DNA from 2 places in the Paenibacillus sp. FSL K6-4396 genome. Region 2 is predicted to be linked to the other one. Evidence: riboswitches for the same ligand, from Rfam matches in the RefSeq annotation. Region 2 holds a riboswitch; the other holds the start of a gene.

Region 1 (11,847 bases), 5.0 Mb from region 2:
TAGGAGCGTCTTCAAGAAAAGACAAGTTATACAAGGATCAATGTTAGCCTCTGACAACCTTGAAGTTCAATCCAAGTCAGGTGATTCTGGCGAATGGCTACACGCTTTTCTAAAGAACTCAGGACATCTTATTTGGCGTCCATGTGCCCTTTGTAAATTTTAAGGAAAACCAGACACGTTAATCCCCATAATCTCCTGAGATAAACGCTGCAAACGGTTGTTTCATTGGATATAACATGCCTCAGGTTCCTTAGATTGCTGAGATCACTTCAAATCCTTGAATAAGACTCCTCGGATTCGTTAGGGAGTTGAGAGGATGAACCCGCCCCCCCCGCCTGAAACAAAGTTTCTCAAAGAAAGAGAGATAATCCGCCCTTATGATGCCTCGATATAAAATTTTACGATACATTTTGTATCGTAAAGGCTATAATCTTTAAAAAAAGTTTTTTGACTACGGAGAGGACGGATGAATCATGCTGCCCAACAGAGTTAAAATTGCTTACGGTAAACTAAGAGGTTTAGCCATCTTTGGTAAAATCCAGCCCTCAATGGGCCTACTGCCACGAATCAGGGGTAAGGTTTATCTGAATAAATTGGGTGATTTGCAAGTAGGAAAACGACTTAACATCATAGGCAAACCTTGGGGAACCCAGTTAACTGTGGTCAAAGGTGCACGATTAACCATTGGTGATGACGTCATGATTAATGCAGGTGTGGGGATTGCCGCTAACGTTGAAGTGACCATCGGCAATAACGTCATGATTGGTCCTCGAACAAGCATATTCGACAGTGCCTACCACCGAATTGACTCGCTGGATGACGGGAGCCAGACTGCCAAGCGGATTGTGATTCAGGATAATGCCTGGATTGGTACAGGTGCACTCATTCTGCCGGGAGTGACTATTGGCAGAAATGCAGTCGTGGCAGCAGGAAGCACGGTGACCAAAGATGTACCCGAGAATACACTTGTAGCCGGAGCGCCGGCCAAAATCATTCGGGAACTGACCATTCATGATGGTTGGGTCAGACATTAGAAAAAAATCCCCTCAAGCTCACATACAATAGAACGTTGCATGTTTTGCTTAAAAGAGGATCTTGGTCATAGGATAACTAGGCATATATTTAATTATTCAGATTTCTTTTTTGGCAAAATACATCATGCCGATTCCAATAAAAATAACAGCACTGCCTCCGACGACCGCCAGCATCGTCATCAGTGGCACGTTGTAGGCTCCGAAACCCGCGCCGTCCACGGGTGTCATCAGAATCATCGGTTGTGCCCACGGATAATACGGCCCATACGTCGCCGAGTTTACAATGAGAATATTCGGTATGGTCAGTGCAAAATTCAGTGCGAGTGGTGCGGCAAAGCTACTCCACACCAATGAAACGAACATCTGCAGGGCAGCCAAGGGTACACAGGCCAACAACCCAAGCAGTAGTTTGCCCACCAGGAATCCCCAGGGTATCTCCATCGTAATGCCATGGATCATGCCTGCCAGCAAAATGGATATCAGCAACAACACTTGTGTACCCGCCAGAAGCATGAGTACAATCGTCAGTTTGCCAGCATATACACCTGAACGTGTGAGCGGCAAAACCAGCATCTGCTTCCACCCTCCTCCCGCATGTTCGAAACGGCAGACAAAGGACGTAAACACGCCAGTCAGCATCGGCAAAAGGAGTAATCCGTGTAAGAAGACCATGGTGCCCATCAGCACCTGCCAATTCCCCGATGGAGTGGACAACAGTCCGATGAGCAGTGCAATAAGTGGACTTAACAGAATCAGGAGCCATATGGGTGATTTGCCCATCTTCAACCGCTCAGCAGACAAAATTCGAAAATACGTTGTCGCAAAGCTCATATCAGGCCACATCCTTCCGGCTAAAATGCACCATACCCAACAACAGGATCAAGAGCCCCAGACCTGCCCCCATGCCTGCATACAGATATGGATTAGGTCCATTCCAAGCCATCTGTGCCCAAGCAAGTGGAAAATACGGTGAGATACTGAGCGCAAACATGCCTGTTATCGCGAGAACAATTCCCAGAGTGACGGGAAGCGCCTGATTTTTATTCACCATTGTGAGCCATAACTCCAACGACAACACGGGAAGCGCACCAGCTAAAGGCAACAGCCCCAGCTTAATGGCATGCGTCCAAGGGATCTCACTGGCATGGAATCCGAGGATCAGACCCAGACCAACAATTCCTGCGGTTAGCAGCAGGCAGGAGATCACCAGCAGCACACAAGCAAGCAGGAACTTGGCCAAATACACGGCTGGTCTGGGAATGGGCATCGCAAGCAACTGTTTCCACGATCCCTGTTCATGCTCGACATTAGCAATCATGGAGCTGAGAATGGTTGCTCCCAGCATCAGAGACAAGGGCACAAAGACAACCACATTGCCGAGCAATCCGCCCCACAGGTTATCTGCATACTGCTCTTTCAGATAGTCCAGCCGTAAGCCAAAATTAAGCGCCTGCATCGCTGTCAATCCAAGAGGGGCCAGAAAGATAAGAAACCAGATCCCTTTCCCCCGAATCTTGAGCCAGTCTGACGATAATGCACGCCCGGTCATATGGAAGCCCCCTCGCCAATGACACGCATGAACAGATCTTCCAGCGACTGACGCTGTTCCTCTACACGATACACATCATGATCCTGCTCAATTAATCGGCGCACAAGCAGTGCCACTGAACTGTTATCCATATAAGGGAACGTTAATGCAGAACCTTGTTGCTGACCAAATTGTCCCTGTTCTCTCGCCAGCTTCATAGCCTCTTCCGGCTCGGAAACCGTTAACCGGATAGAGCTACCCGTCTGACTATGCAGACTTGCGATGGTATCCTGAAGCACCATCTTGCCTTCACGGATAATACCAACACGACTTGCCATCTGTTCGACTTCACTCAGCAAGTGGCTGGAAACCAGAACGGTAATGCCATGTTCCAGAGGCATACGTTTGATCAGTTCCCGAATCTCCTGAATACCAGCCGGATCGAGCCCATTCGTTGGTTCGTCCAGAATCAGCAACTCCGGTTCACCCAACAAAGCGCTGGCAATACCCAGACGTTGCTTCATCCCAAGGGAGTACCCCTTCACCGAACGTTTGGCATCCTTGGTCAGATCTACAATGGACAGCACTTCAGCAATTCTTGATTTGGGTACATTGATGATGCGACGCAAAGTTTCCAGATTCTCTACTGCGTTCAGATGTCCGTAATAGGACGGGTATTCGACCAAGGAACCCACACGGCGCAAGATATCCATGCGATCCTTGCGGATATCCTTGTCGAAGAGACGGATCACGCCTTTGGTTGGTTTAATCAAGCCGAGAAGCATGCGAATCGTTGTTGTTTTGCCGGCACCGTTGGGACCGAGGAAGCCATAGATATCTCCCTTTTTAATATGCAGATCAAGTTCACGGACCGCTGCACGGTCCCGGTATGTTTTCCATAGATTAGCCGTTTGAATAATATTTTCACTCACTGTATGATCACCTCGGAACTATCGTAACCTTCCAAGGTTAAAGCCAAAGTAGTCTCTAGTTTAAGTTTAGTTTAAAAAAGCTATTTCAGCGGTTTGTTGTTTCCCTGTTTCCCCTTACCACTGTAGATATATGTCTGGACACCCGTCTCGGAACTGTCTACCCGCTTGCGCAGACCCATCTCACGAATCAACAGGTCTACAATGGATAAGCCTAAACCTGTGCCTTTTGTGTCGGAATTCGGTTGCATTCCCGGACCCCGATCCTGAATAATGATGGCCGTCTCACCCTGAATCTCCTGGGTTGATATGCCAATATATTTCCCGCTGGCAGCATGACGAATTACGTTCTGGAACAGATTATCGAGAATACGGCGCATGCCTTGTTCATCCATATGCCAGATTAATGGTTCCTCTGGCAGGTCAATATCAATCTCAAATTGCTCTTTCTCCCAGACCGGGTACCAGGCGGCCGCCGTTTCCCTGACGATCCGCAGTATATCTTTCTCTACCAGCTTCAGTGTATATTTCCCACTCGTGAGCAAATTGTAGGATAACATGTTGTCAATGAGCCCGCCGAGGTCCTCCATCTTTGCTTCCATGCGATGTAATGAACGGTCACCTTGCTCGCTCAGCTCTTCCTTGTGCAAAGCATGCATATGTCCACGAATCACCGTTAGCGGGGTACGCAGATCGTGAGAAAGCCCCGCAATGAGACGCTTGCGCAATTGTTCCTCCTCGCGTTCACGGTGACGGCTATCGGACAGTTGATGCACCATCTGATTGAAGGATTCCTCCAGTTGACCGATCTCGTCTGACCGGCGGATATCTACCGGAAGCGGGAGGCCTTCCTTGCCTGTGGTCATCATGGCCGTCTGCAAACGAATAAGTCGTTTGCGAATGCGTGCGAAGAAGAGAATCGACATAATGATGAAGATCAGAAAGATGAGGGTCATTACGATACCAAGATACAAGAGTTCCATCGGCCAGTTACTCTGATTCATTTGCAGAAGTGATCGCGGCACTTCAATGACCATGAAGCCCTGCCCCTTGTCCTTTTCACCTCCGCCGATGTATGTAACTACGGTTAGCGGATCGCGAAAGGATGCTTCTTTCATGAATTGCACCGTGTTGCTCACATTCCATATGGCCGGAATTCGAGTCTCTGCCGTTTGCCCGGTGTCCAGTGACCATCTCAATGTCGTGTCTGTCCTGCCATCCGGGGATGTGGATTTCTGAATGTTTACATCCTCACCACCGATAATGAAGAGGGTCTCACCGCTCGCATTCACACGATACATGGAAGACTTGGGATACGATGCATGTAATTGCTCCAAACGGGCCTTAACCTCCTCATCTGAAGCACCATTCAGGTTCTCTGCTTCACGCGACCAGAGGTTACTAATCCGAGTAACGTCACCATAGGGTGCCGCTTGATTCGTGTTCGTGTTATTCACTACGACAACATATAGGATGGATATAATCGGAAGAACGACGGGCACGAATAATACTGCCGCTAGAATCAGGATGATATATCTGGACATCAAGGACCGCCCGAAGCGTAGCTTGCGCCGCCCAGACTGCTTTTGACCCGCGCTTCGTTCTCCCTTCCGTTCTGACTTCATCGTCTTCCGTTCTCGGAACCGCCGGATCATGGCTTCTTCACGCGATATCCCACACCGCGGACTGTCTGAATAATTACCGGATTGGCCGGATCAAGTTCCAGCTTCTCACGTAGATGTCGAATATGTACCATCAAAGTCTTGTCTCCATCCAGATAGGGCTCGTTCCAGACGGCTTCATAGATCTGCTCTTTGGTTCGAATCATGCCCATATGTCGTAGCAGGTAGGCGAAGATGTGGAACTGTTTTCCCGATAAAACAATCTCATCCCCCGTCTCCTCATTGACGATGCGGTTATCCTTCTCATAGATGGAGAGATGATCCAGCTTCAGAGCTGTATCCGATGAGACCGCAGTTCCCGCCTTACGCAGTTGGACCTCAATCCGGGCAGCCAGTTCATCGGGGTGAAATGGTTTTGTTACATAGTCATCGGCAAAATCGAGACCATGCAACTTGTCGTCAATGGACGTTCTGGCCGAGAGCATGACAATGGGCACCGCGGGATGTTCTTTTTTCAGTCGCTGGCCCACCGTAAATCCATCCAGCCCGGGCAGCATGACATCCAGAATAATGAGTGAGCAACCGACAGCAGCCTCCGCTGCACCTTCACCACTGCCGAGCCATACCACCTCATAACCGCGCTCCTCCAGATCGGCTCTGACCCAAGTCGCAATTTCCGTATCATCTTCAATATATAACAGTTTGGTTTTCATTCGAATAGTCGTTTCCTTTCTGCCCCCATTGGGTTAATGATATATCTGAGCATCATCATAATAAAAGCTGTCTATAACAGATGGATTCATATCTTGTTGAAACCATATTGAATTCCTTTACGTTACCACACATTCTAATTATAGCTTATCCATTAACGTGGGGAATGTTATATCAATCAAATCTACCAAGTACATATTATACCTACACCTGACGGGAGGAAATTCATTATGCTGCTGGAAGCCATCTATCATCAACCGAAACGAAACTGGGCCTATGCCTATGACCAAGATACAATCCATCTGCGCCTGCGCGCCAAAAAGAATGATCTGACTGAGGTACATGCCCTGACCGGAGACAAATATACGTGGGATGCAACCAAAGCGCTGGTCCCCTTAACAAAGTTCACTTCTGACTCGATGTTCGATTACTTCGAGGGCGAGGTGAAACCTCCCTACCACCGACTGAAGTACTCTTTTTTGCTGAAAAACGGAGACGAACAGATCTGGATGACCGAGACGGACTTCCAGGAAGAAGAACCGGACGATCCGGGTCGTATGTTCCAGTTCCCTTATATTCATGCCGGAGCTGTATTCACACCCCCTGCATGGGTTAAGGATGCGGTGTTCTATCAGATTTTCCCTGAACGATTCGCGAACGGCAACCCGGATATTAGTCCGGAAAAGGTGGAACCGTGGGGCGGCGAGCCGACACCCTTCAATTTCTTCGGTGGTGACCTTCAGGGCGTGATCGACCATCTGGATTACATCAGTGATCTGGGCATTAATGCGATCTACTTCACCCCCATCTTTGAAGCTACCACCAATCACAAATACGATACTGAAGACTACCTGCGGGTAGATCGGCACTTTGGTGACGCAGATACCGTGAAACGACTGGTCGAGCTGTGCCATGCACGTGGAATTCGCGTATTGCTGGATGCTGTGTTCAACCATTCCGGGAAGACGTATGCGCCGTTTGTGGATGTACAGAAGAACGGAGAACAATCCAAATACAAGGACTGGTTCCATGTACACGAATACCCGCTGGACGTGAAGGACGGCATTCCTACGTATGAGACCTTCGGATTCGAAGCGCACATGCCAAAGCTGAATACAGAGAATGCCGAGGTTAAGGACTATCTGCTGAAGGTTGCCGAGTATTGGATCAAGGAAGTGGGCGCGGACGGATGGCGGCTGGATGTTGCAGACGAAGTGGATGATGCCTTCTGGCGTGATTTCCGCCGTGTGGTCAAAGCCGCTAATCCGGATGCCTACATTCTGGGCGAAGTATGGAACGAGTCTTCCTCCTGGCTGCAAGGCGACCAGTTCGATGCGTCCATGAACTATCCGTTTACCGATGCCGTAAATGCCTTCTTTGTGAAAAATACAATGCACGCCGAACAGTTCGCGAACTCCATCGGTCGACAATTATCCCGTTATCCGCTTCAGGCCAGCGAAGTGGCGTTTAACTTGCTGGACAGTCACGATACCCCGCGACTGCTCACGCTGTGTGAAGGAGACCAGCGCAAGATGAAGCTGGCTGCATTATTCCAGTTCAGTTACATGGGCGCGCCGTGCATCTATTACGGAGACGAGATTGGCATGGACGGCGAACATGATCCGGGCTGCCGTAAATGCATGGAATGGGATGAAGCGAAGCAGGACCGAGAACTGTTCGACTTTTATCAGAAACTGATCTCCCTGCGTCATGCTCATCCTGCCCTGCGTGCAGAAGGCACCGTTCGTTTCCTGCAGGCTCGTACCGATGGCAGCCAACTGGTATTTGAGCGGCAAAATGAGGAGGAACGCATTCTGGTTCTGTTCAATCGATCCGAAGAGACGGCTATTGTCGAACTGGAGGCCGGTGACGGGGAATGGACCGAGCTATTCGGTGGAAACCATCGTACCGCCAAGGAAGATGGCGTGCTCGCCATTGAACTGCCCGCATATGGATATGCCGTACTGAGTACGGCTGTGAGCCCGGACTAGAGTTATAATACACATACTTCTGAGCCATATCTAAGTAGCCTATCTTCGCTTCATCTGGCAGCATAAACAAGCGTCCTGCAGAACCCGGATTCAGGTTCGCGGACGCTTGTTTTGTATTCGCCGTTATACATCATAATGTCCCTGGTTATATCTCAGTGGTCCCGTTCAGCTTAAGCCTGAGGGTCCGTGTGCACTTGAGCATTATCCGTACCACTTGTAATTGTGTCAGAATCCGCTGGCTTCGACTCCTGCTCAGGCTCTGCACGCTTTGCCTTCGGTTTAGCCAGCTTTTGCATCATTTTACGGCCCGTTGGTGTCTGGGCCAGTCCGCCTTGGGCCGTCTCCCGGTGGCGGCTCGGCATCGCACTGCCTACTTCCAGCATAACGTCGATGACTTCATCTGACGGAATAGCACTACGCACTCCGGCCAGTGCCATGTCAGCCGCAGCCAGCGCCGTAACTGCACCCAGTCCGTTACGGACGATGCACGGGATCTCAACGAGGCCTGCAACTGGATCGCAGATAAGGCCCAGTGTATTTTTTAATGCTAGGCCAACCGCATGAACGACCTGTTCCGGTGTACCTCCACGCAGTTCAACCATGGCACCCGCAGCCATGCCAATCGCGGAACCCACTTCCGCCTGACAGCCACCCTCGGCACCAGAGATAAATGAATTGTTCGCAATAACATAACCAATCGCTCCCGCACAGAACAATCCGTTCACCAAATGTTCGTCCGTCCAGCCAAATCGCTCCTGTGAGCTAATAAAAACACCAGGGATAATGCCGCAGGAACCGGCTGTTGGTGTTGCCACAATCCGCCCCATCGAGGCATTCACTTCAGATACACACAGGGCATACGCCATGGCAAGTGCGGAAGCATCTCCTGAGCAAGTCTCACCCTTGCGAATGTACTCGGCCATTCTTTTACCGTCTCCACCCGTTAATCCACTGCGTGATGTTGTATCTTCCGTTAACCCTTTACGTACCGCTTCCTTCATCACCTGATAATATTCAGACATCTGTTTCACAACATCCGCTTCCGGTGTATTGGTCTCCTGAACTTGCTCCTCGATCATCAGCTGAGCAATCGTTTTGGATTCCGCTGTACAGATCGTATTCAGTTCGTGTAAATGTTTAAATCGCATCCGAATCAACTCCTCTCTTCAAATCGATGACACGAATATCCAGTACATGATCCAGCTCCTTCAGGCGCTTGAGCATATCAGGATTAGGCACACCATCCATTTCCATCGCGGTCAGCGCTTCGCCATCACGGGCTTTGCGGTCCACCTGCATATACCCGATGTTAACCCCGGATGAACTGATCGTGGACGTTACCGAGGCAAGCACTCCTGCTTTGTCCGCATGTCGCAGAACGAGTGTCGGAAACTCACCACTAATCTGAACACGAAAATCATTCATCGAATGCACCGATACGCTTCCACCACCAATAGATGCACCAATCAAGGAGCAGGCACGTTCTTCATGCCACAACTCAATTTTGACCGTATTCGGATGAGGAGCAGGCAGGCCACTTGTATAAAACTCAACCTCCATGCCCGCTTCCTCTGCGTATTGCTCTGCATCCGGAATACGCGGATCGTCTGTGACATAATCCAGCAAACCGCCGATCAGTGCCAGATCTGTTCCGTGCCCCTGATACGTGTCAGCAAATGAACCGTATAGTGTCAACCGGGCACGATCTGGCGTACATCCTAGCCACTGTCGAGCAATTCTCCCTAACCTTGCCGCTCCAGCTGTATGTGAACTTGAAGGCCCCGTCATCGACGGACCAATAATTGAGAAAACATCTTTAAATCGCACCTTATAACCCTCCAATTGTATTCGTCATTTTCATCCAGATCCCATGCCATAATGTTCCTTTATTACTGAATGATGACATCAAAAAAGGACAGAAGAAGGCCACAGGCCCTCTCTCTGTCCTCGATACCTGAGAGTTTCACGATCAGCAGTGTCTCACGACAAGGTGCATGCCCTGCAATTGCAGACAAGGTCACCAGGCTGACTGATCATATACCCCTTGGGTGGCGCAGTTCGCGCACTCTCCAGAGTTGCGTCCAACGATGGTACATTTACCTGAGAGATTAACCGCTGCGCCGGGTGCGCAGCAGCTTGCTCCTTCGGTGCCTGAAGACTAGCCATTGCTCGGCTAACTCAGGTCTCTCCCGCTCGTTATCATCCGCTGTATGGAACCATTCTGAGCGTATGTCAGAACAGTAATGGAAATCGTTCATTTCTTCTTCATTAAGATTAATCGACCGGAAGATCAGTGTCAACAAACTTAACGATTTCTTTGGATGTATTTCCCTCATTTTCGATTGAACCGATGAAAACCAGAATATTTTGTCAGCTTTCATTACATTAATTCGATAAAGAGAACTTTTAAACAGCTTATTTCATTTTCCTTCAATTCATAAAGCGCTTACTACTATTTATGATATTGTCCACGAAACTGTTCGGGTATTCAGGCAACCATAATATTTGAACCACACTGTTCGTGGCCTATCCTGATCTGCACACCCTAATTCACAGTTCGTAGAAGATACTCTCGTTCTGTACATAAGGTCTGCAATACTTGCTGCATAACTTCGGCATGCGATCTTTCATCCACTCGTGCCTAGACTCGTTCCCCATCTGAAAAGCATAATAACCAAGTGTAAAGATCAACATGAACCCTTCCATTAATCGGATATCACGATCCGTCAGTGGTGCGATCTGTTTGGTATAACCTGATAAGAATATGTCACGTTCCTCCCGATTGAACATAAGCGCTGCCCCTCCGGCATCGAAAAGATAATAACCATAACCGTGTAGACAAAAATCAATCATGGACATCCCCTGATCCGTGATCAGCAGATTGTTGCGAGTAATATCCCCATGAATGATTCCCCATGTCTCCGCGTGCTGCGGGTATGTTTCTAGCTGCTCATTAATGTTCTCAAACGTCTCACGAAGCAGATCGAAGTCTTCCGTTGTAAAAATCCCCAGTCGGACACCTTCCTCTTGCTGCCCTAGCATGACCAAGTTCTCATGAATGTTGCCATATGCCGGCCGCACCTTTGTTCGATCTGTCTGATTCTGCTCACGCCCATATTGATGAAGCATCTGCAGTTGTGCCCCAAGATCATAGATCTGCTCTGTTGTCAGACGTTCTCCCTGCTGGATGTCCCTGCCCTCAATCCACTCCAGTACTGTACAGCAGATCTCTTTCCCTGCCTCACTTGTCCATACCGTGACCCATTCACCGGATGCGTTGCGTACTGGATGTTGCACGCGCAATGCTGTCGTTGCATTTAACTCATGAAGCAGATTCATCTCTGCCTCCAGCGCAGGAGGTGTATGCTGAATGCCTGTCATACTTGCATATGCGGCTTGATGGATACGGAGCAGATACTTCTGCCCGCTTGCTTCATCAACGACATGATACGTCAGATTCTCGTTGTGACGAATATAGGAAACGACAGGTTTCTCAATAGTGTAGTTCTGTATAATCTGAGCTGCCATATGGTCGTAAGACATCTGATCCGTAGTGATTATCAACATCTCCTTCAAAGTAATGTAAACGCTCTCTTATTACTAAATATCGTAGCATAATGTTTATGTCACATACAGAAAATTCTAATAAAATTATAAATTAAAAAAGCACAACCCCCGAACAACCGTCCAGGCATTGTGCTTTCTTTTGTCTCTATTTATTTCTCAATTTCTCTGTCTATTGCTCTATGTGACACTCCATGATCCAATTAACCAAAACGACCCATAATGTATTCTTGCGTCAGACGATTGTCCGGGTTCGTGAAAATATGCTCTGTATCCCCATGCTCAATCATGCTTCCCAGATAGAAATAAGCTGTGTAATCCGAGATGCGTGCCGCCTGCTGCATGTTATGGGTAACAATAACAATCCGCAGCTCCTTCTTGAGTTCGGTAATCAACTCTTCAACTTTACCCGTAGATACCGGGTCAAGTGCAGATGCCGGCTCATCGAGCAGCAGAATCTGTGGTTCA
Region 2 (11,847 bases):
GGCTCTGGTTCAACAGATGATCTGCCCCATAACATTCTTGAAGCTTTTGGTGGCAAAGAGAATATCAAACATCTGGACGCTTGTATTACTCGTTTGCGGATTGAAGTTAATGAGAAATCCAATGTGAAAAAAGATCGTTTGAAACAATTGGGTGCATCTGGTGTACTTGAAGTGGGTAATAATGTTCAAGCCATCTTCGGAACACGTTCCGACACGATCAAATCTCAAATGCAGGATATTATTGCAGGACGAACACCAGCACCAACGCCAGTAGCTGCCAAACCAACTCCTGAAGAGGAGAAGGCACAAGGTGAGCAAGGCGAGCGCATTGTTGCTGAGGATATTGTCATGCCAGTTAATGGTGAATTACTGGACATTACAAACGTACCTGATCCGGTCTTTGCTGAGAAAATGACAGGTGATGGATTCGCAATTTTGCCACATGATGGTACGATAACTTCTCCTGTGTATGGTAAAGTGTTTAATGTATTTCCAAGCAAACATGCCGTGGGCATCATGTCCGATGGTGGCAAGGAAGTGCTTGTTCATATAGGTGTTAATACGGTGAAGTTGAAAGGTCAAGGCTTTAACGTACTGGTACAGGAAGGTGATCTGGTATCGGCAGGTCAGCCGATTATGGAAGTGGATCTGGAGTATGTCAAAGCAAACGCTCCTTCGATCATTTCACCAGTTATTTTCACCAACCTGCCAGAGGGCTCCACGGTAACTCTGAAGAAGAGTGGAGTGCTGAAAGTTGGCGAACAGCCAATCATTGAGATAAAATAAGAAGTGTTACGACGATGGCAAGCAAGTGTAAATATATGCAATGCCTAAACCAAACTACTGAAAGTGAGATGATTGTAATGCAACAAACATTCAGAATTACAGACGAAGATGGTATCCACGCACGTCCGGCGACAGCCCTGGTAAATACAGCAAACAAATTCAAAGGTGCAGAATCCTTTGCAGAAGCTAACGGTAAAAAAGTAACGTTGAAATCTATTCTGGGTGTTCTTTCCCTCGGATTGGAACAAGGCGACACTATCAGCATCATCGTTGAAGGCGAAGGCGAAGCTGAAGCTCTTCAAGCTTTGACTGACGTTATGGTTAACGAAGGGTTGGGCGAAATTAATGCTTAATGTCTCCGGGATCGCGGCTTCGGCGGGTATTGCTATCGCCAAGGCGTTTATCTTGGAGCATCCTGATTACTCTGTAGAAAAACGCCAAATCAACGACGTTGACGCAGAGATCGCGAAACTCGACTCAGCTCTGGGTAAATCCCAGGCTGAGCTTGAGGCGATCAAAGAGCGCACTTTACAAGAGCTTGGCGAGAAAAAAGCTGAGATTTTTGCTTCGCATTTGCTCATTCTGAATGACCCGGAATTGATTGATCCGGTTAAAGCTAGAATTGCAGATGACATGATCAATGCAGAATTTGCTTTGAACGAAACGGCATCGCAATTTATCTCCATGTTTGAGAACATGAAGAGTGCTTACCTGCAGGAACGTGCTGCAGATATGCGTGACGTTACCAAACGTGTGCTAAATCACTTGCTTGGTATCGACTTCATGAGTCCAGCTGAGATCAATGAAGAAGTGATCGTGCTTGCGGAGGATCTGACGCCTTCCGACACGGCTCAATTAAACCGCCAATTTGTTAAAGGTTTCGCAACTAACATTGGTGGACGTACTTCTCACTCAGCGATCATGGCTCGCTCTCTTGAAATTCCTGCTGTCGTTGGAACCAAGGACATCTTGGCTCAAGCGAAACAAGGCGATATGATCATTGTTGACGGTCTGGATGGTCACGTACTGGTTAACCCTACTGATGAAGTTATTGCTGAATACCGTGCCAAACAGGAACAGTATGATGCACAACGTGCAGAGTGGAGAAAACTTCGTGATGAGCCAACGGTAACGGTGGATAACGTTCATGTTGAACTTGCAGCCAACATCGGTACACCCAATGATGTAACGGGTGTTCTGGAAAACGGCGGCGAGGCTGTAGGCCTGTACCGTACCGAGTTCCTTTACATGGGCAGAGACAAGCTTCCATCCGAAGACATTCAGTATAATGCTTACAAAGCGGTACTGGAAAAAATGGAAGGCAAACCTGTCGTTGTTCGTACACTCGACATCGGTGGAGACAAAGAGCTTCCATACCTGGATCTGCCAAAAGAAATGAATCCATTCCTCGGCTTCCGCGCAGTTCGTCTGTGTCTGGACCGTCTGGATATCTTCCGTACACAATTGCGTGCATTGCTGCGTGCAAGCGTACATGGAAACCTGCGTGTCATGTTCCCAATGATCGCAACGCTTGGTGAATTCCGTGAAGCAAAAGCTGTCTTGCTCGAAGAGAAAGAGAAGCTGGTTGCTGAAGGTATTGCTGTTTCTGACAGCATTCAACTCGGAATCATGGTCGAAATTCCTTCGACTGCAGTTCTGGCAGATCAGTTTGCCAAAGAAGTGGATTTCTTCAGTATCGGAACGAACGATCTGATTCAATACACAATGGCTGCTGACCGTATGAACGAACGAGTGGCTTATCTGTACCAGCCTTACAACCCAGCCATTTTGCGTTTGGTTAAAATGGTTATCGATGCTGCGCATCGTGAAGGCAAATGGGTTGGCATGTGTGGTGAGATGGCAGGAGACGAAACAGCAATTCCATTGCTGCTTGGTCTTGGATTGGATGAGTTCAGCATGAGCGCAACCTCCATCCTGCCAGCTCGTAGTCAGATCACCAAGCTGTCCCGTGCGGATATGCAGGAACTGGCTGCTAAAGCTCTGGATATGCAAACGGCTGAACAAGTCGTTGAATTGGTTCAAAGCATTCAAGCGTAATGTAATTTTACGGGGTTTCCACCCGATTTTAAGGGTTTCTTTTTCCGATAAAAAGCTGCAGTCGTGCAGCAATTTTGCCGGTATCCGCGATTCATTGTGGATATCGGCTTTTTTTGTTGCGCGAATGTATAGGAGGGGAGTACGAGGAGAAAGACCCTGTAATGTCTAGGCAAAAAAATGCTCTTGCTGGGGTAAGTTAACATCAGCAAGAGCATGGATTAGAAATTCACTTAGTGTTTAACTGCATGCGCAGTTGAGTACAGGTTTGCGGGCGGCAGTGGTCTCATCAAGACGAGTGACTGGTGTTCCGTAAGGTGCGTTGAGTACCAACTCTGGTGTCTCTTCCGCTTCTTTGGCAATCCGAATCATCGTATCAATGAACCCATCCAGTGTTTCTTTGCTTTCGGTTTCCGTCGGCTCGATCATGATGCATTCCTCAACGTTGAGCGGGAAGTACACCGTAGGTGGATGATATCCAAAATCAAGCAATCGTTTGGCAACGTCAAGTGTGCGCACACCATATTGCTTCAAACCCCGACCAGACATGACAAATTCATGTTTGCATACACCCGGATACGGAATCTCGTAGTATGGTGCGAGGCGGGCCATCATATAGTTGGCATTCAGTACCGCACATTCAGACACACGGCGCAAGCCTTCCGGTCCATAGGTGCGAATGTAGGCATAGGCACGTACCAATATACCGAAGTTACCGTAGTAGGCTTTCACCCGGCCAATGGATTGATCGCCTTCACGATCGAATGCATACATACCGTCATCATTTTTGATCACCATCGGTTTAGGCAGGAACGGGATCAGGCGGCTCTTCACACCGACTGGTCCGGCGCCAGGTCCACCACCACCATGAGGTGTACTCATCGTTTTGTGCAAGTTCAGATGCACCACGTCAAAGCCCATATCACCCGGACGGGTAATGCCCATAATGGCATTGGAGTTCGCGCCATCGTAGTAAAGCAAACCACCAGCCTGGTGTACGATGGATGCAATCTCCTGAATGTCTTTCTCGAACAAACCAAGTGTATTAGGGTTTGTGAGCATCAATGCTGCCGTATCCGAACCGACGGCTGCACGGAGCGCGTCCAGATCGACCAGTCCATCTGCGCGGGATGGAATCGTCACAGTTTCAAATCCTGCAACGGTAGCACTTGCTGGGTTGGTACCATGCGAAGAATCGGGCACGATGACTTTGGTACGTTGTTCGCCACGACCTTCGTGGTAGGCACGAATCATCATAAGTCCAGTCCATTCTCCATGAGCACCAGCGGCTGGTTGCAAGGTTACAGCGTCCATACCTGTCAACCCCGCAAGGTCGTTTTGCAACGTATACAACAGTTCAAGTGCACCTTGAATGCTGGATTCATGCTGGTACGGATGGATTTTGGCGAATCCATTGTAACGGGCCACGTCCTCATTAATCTTTGGATTGTATTTCATCGTACAGGAGCCCAGTGGATAGAATCCGTTATCTACGCCGAAGTTGCGGCGGGACAACGCAGTATAGTGCCTGATAACATCTACCTCGAACACTTCCGGTAGTGCCGCTGCTTCCGAACGGAGCATTTCCCGGGGAATCAACGTATCGGCAGCCTGACGAGGAACGTCACATTCTGGCAAGGAATAAGCGACACGTCCAGGGCTACTGAGTTCAAAAATCAATGATTGTTCCGGAGCAGGAGATAGGGTCTGTGCACTGAATGTTGTATCCGTCTCAGGTTTAGACGAAGTGGAGAAAGAGGTGCCTGTTTCCGATTGTCCTTGTGCCGGTGTTGTCGTTGTCGTCGTTTCCTGAGTCACAGCGATCCCTCCAATGCTCGTGCGAATTCGTCAATCTCTTCCTTACTGCGTCGTTCGGTAACAGCAATCAGCATATGTCCGGCAAGCTCCGGATAATCACGTCCGAGTTCGTAACCACCAATGAAGCCTGCATCCAGCAGTTTCAGTTGAAGAGCATCCAGATCGGTTCCTTCAGGAAGTTTAATAACAAACTCATTAAATGTGGGTGCATTAAAAGTAAGGCTAACTCCAGGAATCGCAGTTAATGTATTCAGGGTGTAATGACTCTTTTGCAGATTCAGATCCGCGACATCGATCATGCCTTGTTTCCCCATGATGGACATATACACAGATGCGCTGAGTGCAAGCAAAGCCTGGTTGGAACAGATGTTGGATGTCGCCTTTTCGCGGCGGATATGCTGTTCACGTGCTTGCAGTGTGAGTACAAATCCACGTTTTCCGTTGCGATCCTTGGTCTGGCCTACAATTCGGCCAGGAATTCGGCGCATATGAGGCTGGGATACGGCGAAATATCCGCATGTCGGGCCGCCGAGTGAAGCGGCGATGCCAAGGGGCTGCGCATCACCTACAACGATGTCGGCACCCAGCTTGCCTGGGGCTTCCAGCAGACCCAGCGATAGCGGGTTGGCACTTACAACGAGTAGGCCCTTGTGCGCATGCACGAGGTCGGCAGCCTGCTTCACATTTTCCACGGCACCAAAGAAGTTCGGACTCTGGATCATGACAGCAGCGGTATCGTCCGATATGGCGGCTTGCAAGGCATCCCAGTCCGTGACGCCATCCTTATAACCAATCTCGACAATCTCCAGACGGAGTCCGTGCGCATACGCCTGCAATACCTGACGGGCTTCCGGATGAACGGTACGGGAGACGATGAGCTGTTTGCGACGAGTTGCCGCTGCGGCCAGATTACCTGCTTCAGCAAAGGCGGTTGCGCCGTCATACATACTGGCATTGGCTACAGCCATACCGGTTAATTCACAGATGTAGGATTGAAATTCGAAAATGGCCTGTAGTTCACCTTGGCTGATCTCAGGCTGATAAGGTGTGTAGGCAGTGTAGAACTCGGAACGGGAAATGACATGATTGATGACGGAAGGAACATGATGATCGTATATACCTGCGCCGAGAAAGCTGGCGTGTGTTTCGAAATTGGCGTTGGCGCCGGCTTGTTTGGACATATGACGTGTTAGCGCATATTCATCAAGTTTGGAGGATACGGGCAGCTCGCCCTGATAACGAATCTCTTTTGGAATGTCCTGAAACAGTTCCTCCAGCGTATCCACACCGATGGTTGCGAGCATGGCGCTCTGATCTTGTTCAGTCATGGGAATGTACCGGTGCTTGCTCATGCTTGATCAGCTCCTTGAGTAGGTGTCTTAGACGTACGTGTCCGTTTATGAAAAGGGGTCTTCACAACCTCGGCTTTTAGTTTCTTGCCGCGGATCTCAATCTCAAGCGGGGTTCCCAGCGCAGCGTATTTGCTGTCGATGAGGGCAAGCCCCAGATTACGCTTCAATGTAGGTGATTGCGTGCCTGTTGTCACTTCACCGATCTGTACGCCTTCGGCGTAAATCGGATAGTGGGGGCGAGGAATACCGCGCTCCAGTACTTCGATGCCGACCAGTTTACGGGCGGGCCCGTCATTTTTTTGCTGTAACAAGGCTTCGTGTCCGATAAAAGGTCCGGCATTCAGTTTCACAAACATACCAACGCCAGCTTCTAGCGGAGAGATCGTTGCAGATAATTCCTGCCCATACAGAGGCAGCTTGGCTTCAAAACGCAGCGTATCCCTTGCACCAAGTCCAGCTGGAACCAGCCCATGCTCTTCTCCAGCCTGCATTAATCCATTCCAGATTACAGTAGCCTGGTCCACAGGTACATATAGCTCAAAGCCATCTTCACCGGTATAACCGGTACGGGACAACAGTAATTTTACTCCGCATACTTCAGCATCCTGCACAAAACGAAACGGTTCAATCGTGGATACATCCGTATCTGTAACTTTTCCGATAATGTCTACAGCCAGTGGACCTTGCAAGGCGAGCAGCGCCGTCTGCTCCGAATCGTTGGTCATGCTTACGCCAGGGATCAAGTGCTCTTGCAGCCACGCCCAATCCTTGTTGATATTGGAGGCGTTAACGACGAGCATATAATGCTGATCTTTCAGCTTATACACGAGCAGATCGTCCACCACACCGCCATCTGGATAACACATCAGGGTGTACTGGGCTTGACCGGGAACCAGCGTGGTCACATCATTGGTCGTCATTTGTTGCAAAAAAACTTCGGCCTGCTCACCCTGTACTGTAAATTCGCCCATATGGGATACATCGAACAGTCCAGCGCGCTCGCGTACCGCTTCATGTTCTTTTTGGATTCCGCTAAATTGCACCGGAAGCTCCCAGCCTCCAAAATCAATGCACCGTACACCTTCGTATTGCTGATATAGGGGGAAGAGTGGTGTTTTAAGCAAATCGGACATCAAATCACCTCGTCATGGACCGTCAACCGGCCGGAAATATAATCGTGGATCAATGAAGCAGGGTATTTTTAAATTTTTCAGCTAGATATTTTCATAACATAAGTATGGTAAGCAGCTAGGGCAGCGCCGTTCGACATCCTGTTTTTCGTTTTTTGGGAAAAAGGAAAAGGACAGGCCAAAGAATCGGCATGCCAAGTAGCACGCTGTATTCTAAGGCTCTGTCCCTTGTACCTGAGAGTTACCCCGCTGCGTTGTGCAGCAGGTTTCCCCTTGGGTGATCATAACGCCCGCACAGGGCGAATAGATTCTCTCCAGAGTTGCGTCCCGTAAAAGTCCTTTTGCCTGAGAGATTCACCCCCGCTTATCGGTGGTTTACTCCTTCGGCGTTACCTCATGTACATCCCGAATCGGGTGTCACGGGTAATCTCTCCCTTTACATTCATCCGCGAGTATAACATAGTCCAATAAACACATTTACTCCTCTCATTAAAACGTGAATCCACTACCGATGTCAAGAACGATATCATTGATAATGAATAAAAACCGAATATTTAATATATTTTAAGTATTATTGTTCGTGTATTTAAAAAGATTGCGCTTACTATTCTAATATTCACCAGTATATGAAGAAAGAGTGTAATCCGGTTACAGGATTTAGAGGTGTTCAGCAAATAAATTGTGAGGTATCTTGACATTTGATTCATAAATATCATACGCTATGTTCTGGGAAAAGGGTTAAGGTCAAAGAACGCATGCACTCATTTAATGAAAAGCGAGGCGGATATCGATGAGCGAATTGAAAAGTGATTTCCTGTACAGTGAAGAGCACGAATGGGTGCAAACCGTAGGGGAGGATACTGTACGTATTGGCATTACCGAGTTCGCGCAGCATCAGCTGGGTGACATTGTGTTTGTGGAATTGCCTGACCTTGAAACCAATGTAAAAGCAGAGGACAGTATTGGAACAATAGAATCGGTCAAAACAGTTTCGGACTTGTTCTCTCCCGTCACAGGTTCTATTATTGCAGTCAATGATTCGTTGCAGGACTCACCTGAACTTGTGAACAGCTCTCCTTACGAGGAAGGCTGGATGATTGAGATTCGTGTTGAGGGAGATCTGACAGCAGCATTGTCTACATTGATGAATGCAGACGCGTATCGTAAACATACGGAAGAATAGTAGCAACGAACTTGTACTTATTAACATATATTTTATAACCAAATGAAATGAGCTTCATATTGTTTCGACCTGTGTGAGCCGGATGCTTGCACAGGTTTTTTGTGCTTTCCAGGAATAGTTTTGAATGTGGATTGAAGCAGATTGTGGATGTAAATCACCTGATTGGACCAAGCTATAGGTTAGAAAATGATTCTGGAAATGATAAAAGTCATAGGCAAGAAAAGCCTTGCGTACCAATGGATTCAGCCATTATGCATCGATTAAAACGATTACATAACCTAATGTTGTCATCATTGTTCATGACGAAAGTACGCTTTCATTTCATTGAACAGGAGAGCATTCTCGCTTAGGATTACAGCAGGGGAGAAATGATACCCCTTTCATAAATCATAATCACTTGATCCAAGGAGGATAATACAATGAGTAATTTGGACCAATCGTCCAATTCCAAAGGTGGGCTACGGGTTGGTGTTCAGCGTTTTGGCCGATTCCTGAGTGGTATGGTCATGCCGAATATGGGAGCGTTCATCGCCTGGGGATTAATTACGGCTCTGTTCATTCCAACAGGCTGGTTCCCTAACGAGACACTGGCACAGCTAGTTGATCCGATGATCAAATATTTGCTGCCACTGTTAATCGGTTACACCGGGGGTACGATGGTGCATGGTCAGCGTGGTGGTGTCGTGGGTGCCATTATGACCATCGGGGTCATCGTGGGTAGTGATATCCCGATGTTCCTCGGTGCCATGATTGCCGGACCACTGGCAGCATGGATTATCAAAAAGTTCGATAAATCCATTGAAGGTAAAATTAGAGCCGGATTTGAAATGCTGGTTAACAACTTTTCAGCCGGTATTATTGGCGGGATCTTGGGGATTTTTGCGCTACTGGGCATCGGGCCTGCTGTAGAAGCAATTAGCAAAGTATTGTCTGCGGGGGTACAAGGCTTAATGAATCTGGGCTTGTTACCACTGGTCAACCTAATCATTGAACCAGGTAAAGTATTGTTCCTGAACAATGCGATCAACCACGGAATTCTGACACCGATTGCAACAGATCAAGCGAGAGAATTAGGGCAATCCGTATTATACATGCTTGAATCGAACCCGGGTCCGGGACTTGGTATCTTGCTTGCTTACTGTTTCTTCGGACGCGGAATGGCCAAATCTTCTGCACCAGGTGCCGTTATCATTCATTTCTTCGGGGGAATTCATGAGATCTACTTCCCTTACATTCTGATGAGACCCATTTTGATTCTTGCCGCAATCGCGGGTGGCGTCGCAGGTACATTAACATTCATGCTCACCGGAGCGGGACTTGTTTCGGCACCATCACCGGGTAGTATTATCGCGTATTTCCTCTTAACACCAAAAGGTGGATACCTGCCGATGCTCGCAGGGGTGCTTGTAGCAGCCGTCGTATCTTTCCTGGTTGCAGCGGTGTTGCTGAAAACGGGTAAACAAAAGGACGAAGATTTGGAGTCCGCATCCAGTCGGATGAAAGACATGAAGAGTCAAGGAACCGTGCCAAACGCTGGCATTACGGCTAATCGACGTGAAGCAGACAGAGCCGCAGATATGGCTTCTTCTCCAGTGAAAACAGATGTGAAGAAGATTGTTTTCTCCTGTGATGCAGGTATGGGCTCGAGTGCCATGGGCGCTTCCATTCTTCGCAAGAAGATGAAGGCAGAGGGGATTGACGTTACGGTGACCAATACGGCCATCAGTGATATCCCGCCAGATGCAGATGTGGTCATCACACAACAAATATTAACCGATCGTGCCCGCTCCGTTGCGCCGAACGCAGAACATATATCCATCGACAACTTCCTAAAAAGCCCGGAATACGATGCGCTCGTTGAACGTCTAAAGTAATTGTACGCATTTGTTTTCCCTGAGCCGGAGGCTGAGATATGAGTATTACCAAAAGACAACGTGAAATCGTGGAGTTTCTGCTGGAGCATCCACATGAAGTAACAGCCGGCGAAATCGCCGTTGAAGTAAAGGTCAGTACCCGAACGGTTCACCGGGAGCTGCAAATGATTGAACAATGGCTTGAACCTTTGGGCATGAGGCTGGAAAAAAAATCGGGAACCGGTATCCGAATTGATGCCAGTTCCGATGATCTGGCTGTATTGCGCCAGCAACTAGAGGGTAAAGAATATGTAGAGTTTACGCCGGAAGAGCGTAAGCTCTTCATGCTTTGCATCCTGCTTGATGAAGCGGAGCCTGTAAAGTTACTCGCTCTGGCTTCGGATCTGAAAGTGACCGTATCCACCGTAACCACGGATTTGGACGATCTGGAGTCACGAATTCGTCAGGCGGGACTAAAACTGGTTCGCAGACGTGGATATGGCGTCAAGATTAACGGGAGTGAGACGATTCATCGCACAGCCATAGCTGCACTTGCTCTGGAATTTCTGGATGAATCCGACCTGTTCGGAAGACAACCTGAACAAGGTGGCTCCATCGTAAACCAAAAATTGCTGGATATGATTGGACACGGTGATGTGCTTACGATAGAAAATGCGTTATGGCAACCAGATATTGAATGGCTGGAGAACATCCCGGAACGTCAATACATGAAGCTGCTGATTCAATTATCCGTAGCGGTTGTCCGTATTCGTAAAGGTTTTGGTATTGGTGGTATGTCTCTACGAGAGAACACGGGAGATGCAGTTGCAGCGCAAGATGAGATGAAGGTTCCGCCTTATATGGCTTCACGCTTGTGTAGTGTGTTATCCACTCAACTGGGGCTGACATTCTCCCAAGAGGAGCAAGCTTATTTTCACAGACTATTAGTTGAGACAGAGCAGCGGATTCACTCTTCGCGGCTGTTGCCAATAGACGACTTAATTTTACTGGACAGGGTGCATTCACTGATTGATCAGATGCAGGGGAGAACGCATTACGCCTTTCATGAGGATCGTTTGCTTCGTGAAGGTCTGCTTGCTCATATGCAACCTGTCATGGAGCGTATTGAAGGGCACCAGATGATTCGTAATCCGCTACTGCAGCAGATCCGGAAGGATTATGATTCACTTTTTGAAGATGTCAAAAAATCTGTGGGGCAAGCTTGGCCAGGCACAGACGTTCCGGATGAGGAAATTGGTTTCCTGGTCATGCACTTTGGGGCTTCCATCGAGAGGTTGCGTACATTGAAACGGGAGATCAGGGCGATCATCGTGTGTACAAGCGGAATTGGATCATCACGCATGCTATCCAGCCGATTGTCCAAGGAGATTCCCGAGATTCGAATCATGGATAGCGTGTCCTGGTATGAAGCTGCCCGGATACCTACAGATCAATATGATCTGGTGTTATCGACGGTCGATCTGCCGATGGATGAGCATCAGTATTACAAAGTGAGTCCACTGCTTACGGCAGAAGAGAGCGAACGTCTGCGTCATTTTATCCGAACAACAACATTACAACGACAGCATAATAAGCCCCGTGAAGCAGAGGTTCAGACAACAAGTCGTTACTCGGACCCTGATGGAATGGAAGCTATTTTAGTTGAAATC

The links. Region 2 has a riboswitch for glycine ahead of gcvT (glycine cleavage system aminomethyltransferase GcvT). Riboswitches for the same ligand answer to the same signal wherever they lie in the genome.
Region 1: it holds a riboswitch for glycine, as region 2 does, so the genes downstream of both, sdaAB (L-serine ammonia-lyase, iron-sulfur-dependent subunit beta) here and gcvT (glycine cleavage system aminomethyltransferase GcvT) in region 2, are expected to answer to the same signal.

The regions. Positions count from the first base shown of each region.
Region 1 covers NZ_JBBOCR010000001.1:506,278-518,124, reverse strand. Annotated here, with positions in the region: gene MHB85_RS02475 (acyltransferase) at 474-1,034, shown strand; gene MHB85_RS02470 (ABC transporter permease) at 1,131-1,865, opposite strand; gene MHB85_RS02465 (ABC transporter permease) at 1,867-2,583, opposite strand; gene MHB85_RS02460 (ABC transporter ATP-binding protein) at 2,580-3,494, opposite strand; gene MHB85_RS02455 (HAMP domain-containing sensor histidine kinase) at 3,575-5,116, opposite strand; gene MHB85_RS02450 (response regulator transcription factor) at 5,143-5,826, opposite strand; gene MHB85_RS02445 (alpha-glycosidase) at 6,055-7,815, shown strand; gene sdaAA (L-serine ammonia-lyase, iron-sulfur-dependent, subunit alpha) at 7,986-8,963, opposite strand; gene sdaAB (L-serine ammonia-lyase, iron-sulfur-dependent subunit beta) at 8,953-9,642, opposite strand; glycine riboswitch at 9,755-9,890, opposite strand; glycine riboswitch at 9,895-10,017, opposite strand; gene MHB85_RS02430 (phosphotransferase enzyme family protein) at 10,366-11,358, opposite strand; gene pstB (phosphate ABC transporter ATP-binding protein PstB) at 11,583-11,847, opposite strand, start outside.
Region 2 covers NZ_JBBOCR010000001.1:5,531,551-5,543,397, reverse strand. Annotated here, with positions in the region: gene ptsG (glucose-specific PTS transporter subunit IIBC) at 1-786, shown strand, start outside; gene MHB85_RS24235 (HPr family phosphocarrier protein) at 864-1,139, shown strand; gene ptsP (phosphoenolpyruvate--protein phosphotransferase) at 1,132-2,844, shown strand; gene gcvPB (aminomethyl-transferring glycine dehydrogenase subunit GcvPB) at 3,082-4,521, opposite strand; gene gcvPA (aminomethyl-transferring glycine dehydrogenase subunit GcvPA) at 4,656-6,011, opposite strand; gene gcvT (glycine cleavage system aminomethyltransferase GcvT) at 6,008-7,144, opposite strand; glycine riboswitch at 7,361-7,461, opposite strand; glycine riboswitch at 7,465-7,587, opposite strand; gene gcvH (glycine cleavage system protein GcvH) at 7,932-8,324, shown strand; gene MHB85_RS24205 (PTS mannitol transporter subunit IICB) at 8,744-10,198, shown strand; gene MHB85_RS24200 (BglG family transcription antiterminator) at 10,237-11,847, shown strand, end outside.